DNA from 2 places in the Pseudonocardia cypriaca genome. Region 1 is predicted to be linked to the other one. Evidence: riboswitches for the same ligand, from Rfam matches in the RefSeq annotation. Region 1 holds a riboswitch; the other holds the start of a gene.
The links. Region 1 has a riboswitch for thiamine pyrophosphate ahead of thiO (glycine oxidase ThiO). Riboswitches for the same ligand answer to the same signal wherever they lie in the genome.
Positions count from the first base shown of each region.

Region 2: it holds a riboswitch for thiamine pyrophosphate, as region 1 does, so the genes downstream of both, FB388_RS22660 (ABC transporter substrate-binding protein) here and thiO (glycine oxidase ThiO) in region 1, are expected to answer to the same signal.

Region 1 is NZ_VFPH01000003.1:651,108-654,977, reverse strand. Features, by position in the region: gene FB388_RS34780 (DUF3159 domain-containing protein) at 1-368, shown strand, start outside; gene FB388_RS34775 (hypothetical protein) at 443-1,222, shown strand; gene FB388_RS34770 (hypothetical protein) at 1,309-1,593, shown strand; gene thiE (thiamine phosphate synthase) at 1,631-2,311, opposite strand; TPP riboswitch at 2,509-2,617, shown strand; gene thiO (glycine oxidase ThiO) at 2,607-3,734, shown strand; gene thiS (sulfur carrier protein ThiS) at 3,738-3,870, shown strand, end outside.
Region 2 is NZ_VFPH01000002.1:1,072,874-1,076,743, reverse strand. Features, by position in the region: gene FB388_RS22670 (cytochrome d ubiquinol oxidase subunit II) at 1-943, shown strand, start outside; gene FB388_RS22665 (hypothetical protein) at 974-1,666, shown strand; TPP riboswitch at 1,706-1,819, shown strand; gene FB388_RS22660 (ABC transporter substrate-binding protein) at 1,810-2,832, shown strand; gene FB388_RS22655 (ABC transporter permease) at 2,807-3,628, shown strand; gene FB388_RS22650 (ABC transporter ATP-binding protein) at 3,621-3,870, shown strand, end outside.

The DNA of each region.
Region 1 (3,870 bases):
TGAGCAACGCGGCGAGCGCCCTCGTGTGGGCCGTGTCGATCGTGGTGCGCTGGCCGCTGCTCGGGCTGGTCGTCGGCACCGTGCTCGGGCAGCGCACGCGCTGGCGCCACGACCCGGATCTCGTGCGGGGCTACCAGCGCGCCAGCTGGGTGTGGGTCGGGCAGTACCTCGTGCGGCTCGCGGTGTTCATCCCCCTCTACGCCGCCGACGCCGTGGTGGCGCTCGGCATCGCCCGCGCGGTGCTCACCTGGCCGCTCGTGGCGCTGTGCGTCGCGCTCTCGTGGCCGGTGCTTCGATCGGCCCTACCGCCTGGGCACGCTGGGCTACGCAATCCTGCCGCTCGGCGTGAAGACGCTCACGATGCCTGATCGTTTGGAGCGATCCTGGCGGGTACACCGTTGGAACGGCACGGAAGCATCCGGACGATCCACCCCAGGGAGCCATGCCCCAGCCCACCGCGCCTCGATCCAGCCCCACCGCTGAGAGCGCCACCGCCGAGCCGGAGGTGACCGCCCCCGCGAAGGCGGTTGATCTCACCGTCAACAAGGTGCTCGCCGGTGCCGGGGCAGCGGCCACCAGCGCCGTGCTGGGGTCGTTCTTCGGCGCCACGGGCACGGTGACGGGCGCCGCGCTGGGGTCGGTGGCCAGCACGGTGGCCACCACGCTCTACCAGCGGTCCCTCGACCGCACCCGCGACACGATCCTCGCCCGCGTCCGCATCACCCCTGGCCGCCGGACCGACCTGTCCGACACGCCGACGGTGCAGCTGACCGCACCGACGCCGACCGATCCCGGCGACTCCGCCACCACCCAGCTGCAGGTCGAGCCCGTACTGCGCAGGCCGCGCCGGTTCTGGATCTACGCGGCCGCCACCGTGGTGGTCTTCGCGATCGGCCTGCTGGTGGTCACCGGGCTGGAGTGGGCGAAGGGGGCCTCGCTCACCACCGGCCAGCCCGGCACCTCGGTCGGGCGGGTCCTGACGCCACCCGCTGCCGACCAAGAGGACGAGAGCACCAGCGAGCCGACGTCCGAGCAGCCCACGCCGAGCTCGGAGCCGACCACGGAACCCGAGTCGACGAGCGAGTCGACCTCCAGCACGGAACCCACGCCGACGAGCGAGCCGCGCTCCGGCACCGAGTCGACCCGGGAGCGCGGGAGCGGCACCGCCACCCCGCAGCCCACCCCGGAGATCCGGATCCCCGACCTGCAAGAGGGCGACTGAGGCACCCGGACACCCCAGCCAGCCGGTAGTGAAGATGCCCGCGAGCCGTGACGACTCAGGCGCCGCCGAGGGACACCCTTGTACGGGTGAACTCCGCCGCCGTGATCGGAACACCGCCAGGACAACGGGTCTGGCAGCGGTCGGGCACGTGCGCAGGCTCGGCCTGGGTGCTCGTCGGTGACGTGCACGACGACTCGTTCCTGCACAGGCCACCGATCGACCGCGCGACCGCGACGACGAGCCACCGCAGCAAGCGGAGGCCTGCGGCGACCGGCCGCCCACGCCGGACGGGTGACAATCCGGGCTGGCTGTGGATGATCCGCTGGTACCGGGCGCGGTGGGCGGCCCGGCGCGCCCTCCGGTCGCGCTGAGCGCCCCGCGGCGGCCGTCAGGTACCCCTTGCGGGGATCATGCTCCGGTGGCGGCTCGCAGCCTCGTCGCGAACGCCGCTGCCGCTGCGCGCGGGTCTTCTGCCTCCGTGATCGCGCGCACCACCACGATGCGCTCGGCGCCCGCGGCCAGCACCTCGTCGAGGCGGGCGTGGTCGATCCCGCCGATCGCGAACCAGGGCCGGGACGGCGCGCGGCCGGCCACCGTGTGCACGAGGTCGAGCCCGGGGGCGGGACGGCCCGGCTTCGTGGGCGTCGGCCAGCAGGGGCCGACGCAGAAGTAGTCGACGCCGGGCTCTTCGGCCGCGGTCGCGGTCTCGGCGGGGCTGTGCGAGGAGCGCCCGACCACCACCTCGTCACCCACCACCTCCCGGGCCCACCGGACGGGTAGGTCGTCCTGGCCGAGGTGCAGGACGTCGGCGCCTGCCGCGAGGGCGATGTCGGCCCGGTCGTTCACGGCGAGCAGGGCGCCGTGCCGCGCGCACGCCTCGGCGAGGATCTCCAGCGCGGCGAGCTCGTCCCGGGCTTCGAGCGGGCCGTCGGGGCCCTTGTCCCGCAGCTGGATGATGTCGACGCCGCCTGCGAGGGCCGCGTCGGCGAACTCGGCGAGGTCGCCGGTGCGGCGGCGGGCGCCGGTGCAGAGGTAGAGGCGGGCGTCGTCCAGTCGCTTGCGCACGGTGGCGCCGTCGAAGCCAGGCACGTCGTCCGACCATACGCGGCCTCGGGATCAGGGGAGACAGTCCGCCGAGCGAGCGGGCCCGGCGTCGTCGTGCGGGGGAGGCGCGCAGGGAGCGAGGAACGAGCGACCGAGCACCGGAGGAGCAGGACGGCGCCTCAGAGGGCCCGCTCGGACGCCGGAGCGAAGCGGAGGCAATCGATACCGCGTAGGGTGAGTGGCAGGTGACGCACGGGAGCCCGTACTGCGGGCTGAGAGGGGATCCGACAGATCCCGACCGTCGAACCTGATCCGGGTCATGCCGGCGCAGGGAGCGGAGATGATGTCGAACTCGTTGACGGTGATCGGGGCAGGCGTGATCGGCCTGTCCTGTGCGTGGCGTGCCGCCGAGGCGGGCCTGCGGGTCACCGTGCTGGATCCGGCGCCCGCGTCCGGGGCGTCGTGGGTGGCGGGCGGCATGCTCGCGCCCGTCACGGAGGCGTGGCCGGGCGAGGAGGAGCTGCTGGAGCTCGGCGAGGCCGCGGTGCGCCGCTGGCCCGCGTTCGCCGCCGAGCTCGAGGAGTCCGCCGGACAGCCGGCCGGGCTGCGCACCGACGGCACGGTGGTCGCGGCCACGGGCTCCGGCGACCGCGCCGAGCTGGAGACGCTCGCCGACTTCCTGGGCCGCCTCGGCCGGGACGTCGAGCGGCTCTCCGGCCGGGAGCTGCGCAGGCTGGAGCCCGCGCTGGGCCCGGACGTGCGCGGTGGCCTGTCGGTGCCCGACGACCTCGCCGTCGACAACCGGGTGTTGCTCGCCGCCCTCCGTTCCGCCGCGGAGCGGGCAGGCGTCACGGTCGTGGAACGGGCGGCGCGTGCCGTCCTCGACGACGGCGAACGGGTCACCGGGGTCCGCACGGACGGCGGTGCCCTCGACGCGGACACCGTGCTCGTCGCGGCGGGCGCGCACTCGTCCGCGCTGCACCCGGCGCTCGACGGCCTGGTGCGCCCGGTCAAGGGCGAGATCCTGCGGATCGCGCACCGCCGTGGCGCCTTCCCGCCGCCGCGGCGCACGGTGCGCGCGCTGGTGGACGGGCGCCCGGTCTACGTCGTCCCGCGCGACGACGGCGGGCTCGTCATAGGGGCCACCCAGGCGGAGCTGGGGTTCGACACGGAGGTCACCGTCGGCGGGGTGCGGGACCTGCTGCGCGACGCCGAGCGGATCCTGCCGGGCATCGCCGAGTACGCCCTGGTGGAGAGCGCCGCGGGGCTGCGCCCGGGCACCCCGGACAACCTTCCCCTGATCGGCGCGCTCGGCCCGGACGGCCTGCTCGTGGCCACCGGCCACCACCGGAACGGGATGTTGCTCGCGCCCGTCACCGCAGACGCCGTGCTGGCCCTGCTGCGCGGTGAACCCGTCCCCGACCCGGTGCGCGCCGCGGACCCGTCGCGGTCGCTCGCAAGGAGGTAGCACGTGCAGGTGTGGATCAACGGTGAGCGGCGCGAGCTCGCGGACGGCTCGTGCGTGCGCGATGCGCTCGCCGCGCTCGGTGCTCCCGAGAGCGGGGTGGCGGTCGCGGTCGACGGTGAGGTCGTGCCACGGGCCG
Region 2 (3,870 bases), on a different contig from region 1:
GCTGCTCGGTGGTGCCGACTTCGGAGCCGGGCTGTGGGACCTGCTCGCAGGCGGCGCCGAGCGCGGGCGCCCGCAGCGCGACCTGATCGAGCACTCCATCGGCCCGGTCTGGGAGGCCAACCACGTGTGGCTGATCTTCGTGATCACGCTGTTCTGGACGGCGTTCCCGACGGCATTCGCCCCGTTCGCCGCCACCCTCTACATCCCGCTCACCCTCGCCGCGCTCGGCATCATCGCCCGCGGGGCGGCCTTCGCTTTTCGCAAGGCGAGCGAGGAGCTGTGGCTGCAGCGGCTGTTCGGCGCCGCGTTCGCGTTCTCGTCGGTGGTGACGCCGTTCTTCCTCGGCGCGATCGCCGGCGCCGTCGCGTCCGGTCGGGTGCCGGCGCGGATCGAGGACGGGGACGTCCTCGGCAGCTGGTGGAACCCCACGTCCGTCACCGTCGGGCTGCTGGCCGTCGGCGCGTGCGCGTACCTGGCCGCCGTCTACCTGTGTGCCGACGCCCGTCGCGCCGGGCAGGAGCGGCTCGCCGAGGGCTTCCGGCGGCGGGCCCTCGTGACGGGCGTGGTCGTCGGTGTCGCGACCGTGGCCGCACCGCTCGTCGTCCGGGCGGACGCGCCGGCACTCGTCGCCGGGCTGACCGGCCGCGCCCTGCCGATCGCGCTGACCAGCGTGCTCGCCGGGGTGGCGTCGCTGGGGTTGCTGATCGCCCGCAGGTACGTGCTGGTCCGGGTGACCGCCGCGCTGGCCGTCGCCGCCGTGATCTGGGGATGGGGCGCCGCGCAGTACCCGCAGGTGCTGCCCGGGCTGAGCGTCCCGGCGGCGGCAGGCGATCCGGCCGTGCTCTCCGCGGTGCTGTGGGTGCTCGGCATCGGCGCCCTGCTGCTGGTGCCGTCGCTCGTGTTCCTCTTCACCGTCTTCCAGCGGGAACGAGTGGCGCGATAGCCGGGCGGGAACGCCACCACCGTGCCCGGTATGCGCCAGCTGGTCTCCGCCGCCTTCACGCAGCTCGCGCGGTGGCGAGCCGCCCGCGCCTTCCACCCACGGGGCGAGCTGTTCGACGCCCACGTCTCGCTCACCGAGCGCGCCTCCGCGACGGCCACCGCGCTCGGCGGAACCGGCGAGCGCCCCGCGCTCGTACGGCTGTCGAAGGGCGCGGGCACGCCGGGCGGGCTCCCGGACCTGCTCGGCGTGGCCGTACGCACCGAGGTGGGCGGGCACGTCCTCGACGTGCTGTTCACCAGCGGGAACCGGTTCCTCGTCCCGTCCGGTGGGTGGGCCAGGCGGCCGTACACGACGCTGCTGCCGTACGCGGCCGCCGGGAGCCGCGTGGTGCTCGGCCTCGAGCCGGAGGACCCGCAGGAGGCCGCGCCCGCCGATCCCACCGCGGCCGTCACCCCGCTGGCGTTCACGCTGACCGAGCGGGAACGCCACCGCCCCCGGCGCCCCATCGGACGGCTCGTGCTGGAGGCGCCGCACGGCGAGGACGCGATCGCGTTCGACCCGATGCGCAACTCCCATCCCGAGCTGCAGCCGGCCCGGCCGCTGCGCCGCCTGCGCGCGTGGGCCTACACCGGCTCCCGCCGCGGCCGCGGCGCCGGCCGGGAGGAGCTGGAGCGCCCGCCGTCGGGGCACCCCGGCGAGATTCGGGGAGAGCCACCTGTGTGAGGAGGCCGACTGCGCCTGGCGGGAACAGGACGTATCCTCCTCCCGACCCACGGGAGCCTCGCGTTCCGAGGCTGAGAGGGCGGCAGGACCGGCCGCCGACCGTTCGTACCTGACCCGGTTAGTACCGGCGTAGGGAGGAACTGGTGAAACCCGTACGCGCACCCCGGATCGCGGCCGTCCTCGGCGCAGTGCTGGCGCTGCTGCTGGCCGGTTGCGGAGGGGGCAGCAGTGGGCAGCAGACCGTGCGCATCGCCCTCGACTGGACCCCGAACACCAACCACACCGGCCTGTTCGTGGCACAGCAGGAGGGCTGGTTCCGCGAGGCCGGTCTCGACGTGCAGTTCCTGCCGTACAACAACACGTCGCCGGACACGCTCGTGTCCTCCGGCGCGGCCGAGTTCGGCATCTCCTTCCAGGACTCGTTCACGTTCTCGAAGGCGGCCGGCGCCGAGATCACGTCCGTGATGGCGGTGCTGCAGCACTGGGCGACGCAGATCGCGGTGCGGGCCGACCGCGCCGACATCACCTCGCCGCGCGACCTGGACGGCAAGACGTACGGCGGGTTCGGCGCTGCGTACGAGGAGCCCAAGATGCGGGCCGTCATCCAGGACGCGGGTGGCACGGGCACGTTCCGCACCGTCGTGCTGGGCACCGCCGCCTACGAGGCGCTCTACGCGGGCGAGGTCGACTTCACCGAGCCGTTCGTCGCGTGGGAGGGCATCGAGGCGGAGCTGCGCGGGCAGCCGCTGAAGACGTTCTCCTACACCGACTACGGCTTCCCCGACGCCTACAACGTGCTGCTCATCGGCAACTCGCCATGGCTGCGGGACCACCCCGACCTCGCGGCGAAGTTCGTGCAGGCGGCGCAGCGCGGCTACCAGCTCGCGGCCGACGACCCGGACCGTGCGGCCCAGCTCCTGATCGACGCGAACCCCGGCGCGTTCAGCGAACCGGAGCTCGTGACGCGCAGCCAGCACATGCTCGCCGAGCGGTTCCTGCGCGACGAGAACGGCCGGGTGGGCACCCAGACGCCCGAGAGGTGGGCAGGCTACTCGGGCTGGGTGTTCGACTCGGGCGTGCTCACCGGGCCCGACGGGGCGCCCCTGACCCAGCGCCCCGACTTCACGACGTGGTTCACCGATGACTACCTCGCACCGCCCGCCTGAGCCCGTGCTCGAACGCACCACCCGCCGTGCCTGGGCGTCGGACTCGCGGGTGTGGGGGCGGGTGGGGCCGCCGGTCGTGCTGGTGGCCGCCGGGCTGACGGCCTGGCAGTGGTACGTCACCGCGGCGGACGTGCGGCCGCAGGTCCTGCCCTCGCCGCTGCGCGTGCTGGAGCAGGGCTGGGCGTTCCGCGCCCAGATCTGGGCCAACACGGTGCCGACGCTGCAGGTCACCGCGGTGGGGTTCGCCGTGTCGCTGGCGCTGGGCTGGGCGCTCGCGATCGCGGTCGACTTCTCGCCGTGGCTGCGCCGCGCCCTCACCCCGCTGCTGGTCGCCTCGCAGACGCTGCCGATCATCGCGATCGCCCCGTTGCTGATCATCTGGTTCGGGTTCGGGCTGTTCCCGAAGGTCGTGGTGATCGCCCTCGTCACGTTCTTCCCGATCACCGTCGGGCTGATCGAGGGGTTCGCCGCCACCGACCGGCAGGCCACCAGCCTGCTGCGCAGCATGGGCGCCTCCCGCTGGCAGCAGTTCCGCTACGTGCGCCTGCCCGGCGCGATGCCCCGGTTCTTCACGGCGCTGCGCATCGGCATCACCTACGCCGTCACCGGCGCGATCTTCGCCGAGTACGTCGGCGCCACGGCCGGGCTCGGGATCTTCATGAGCCTGCAGAAGAACTCCTTCCGCACCGACCTCGTTCTGGCGGCCGTGCTGGTCACGGCGCTGCTGTCGGTGACGCTGTTCCTGCTCACCTACGCCGTGGAGCGGCTCGTGATCCCCTGGTGGCGGCGTGGCTGAGCACAAGCTGGTCCTCGACGGGCTGCACAAGGCCTTCCCCGGCCCGCTCCCGGTGCTGGACGGGGTTGAGTTCGACGTGGCGCCCGGCGAGTTCGTCTCGGTCATCGGGCCGAGCGGCTGCGGCAAGTCCACGCTGTTCAACGTGATCGCCGGGCTCGAGCCCCCGGATGCGGGCCGCGTGCTCGTCGACGGCGAGGACGCCACCGGCCGCGTCGACCACGTCGCCTACATGCCGCAGCGGG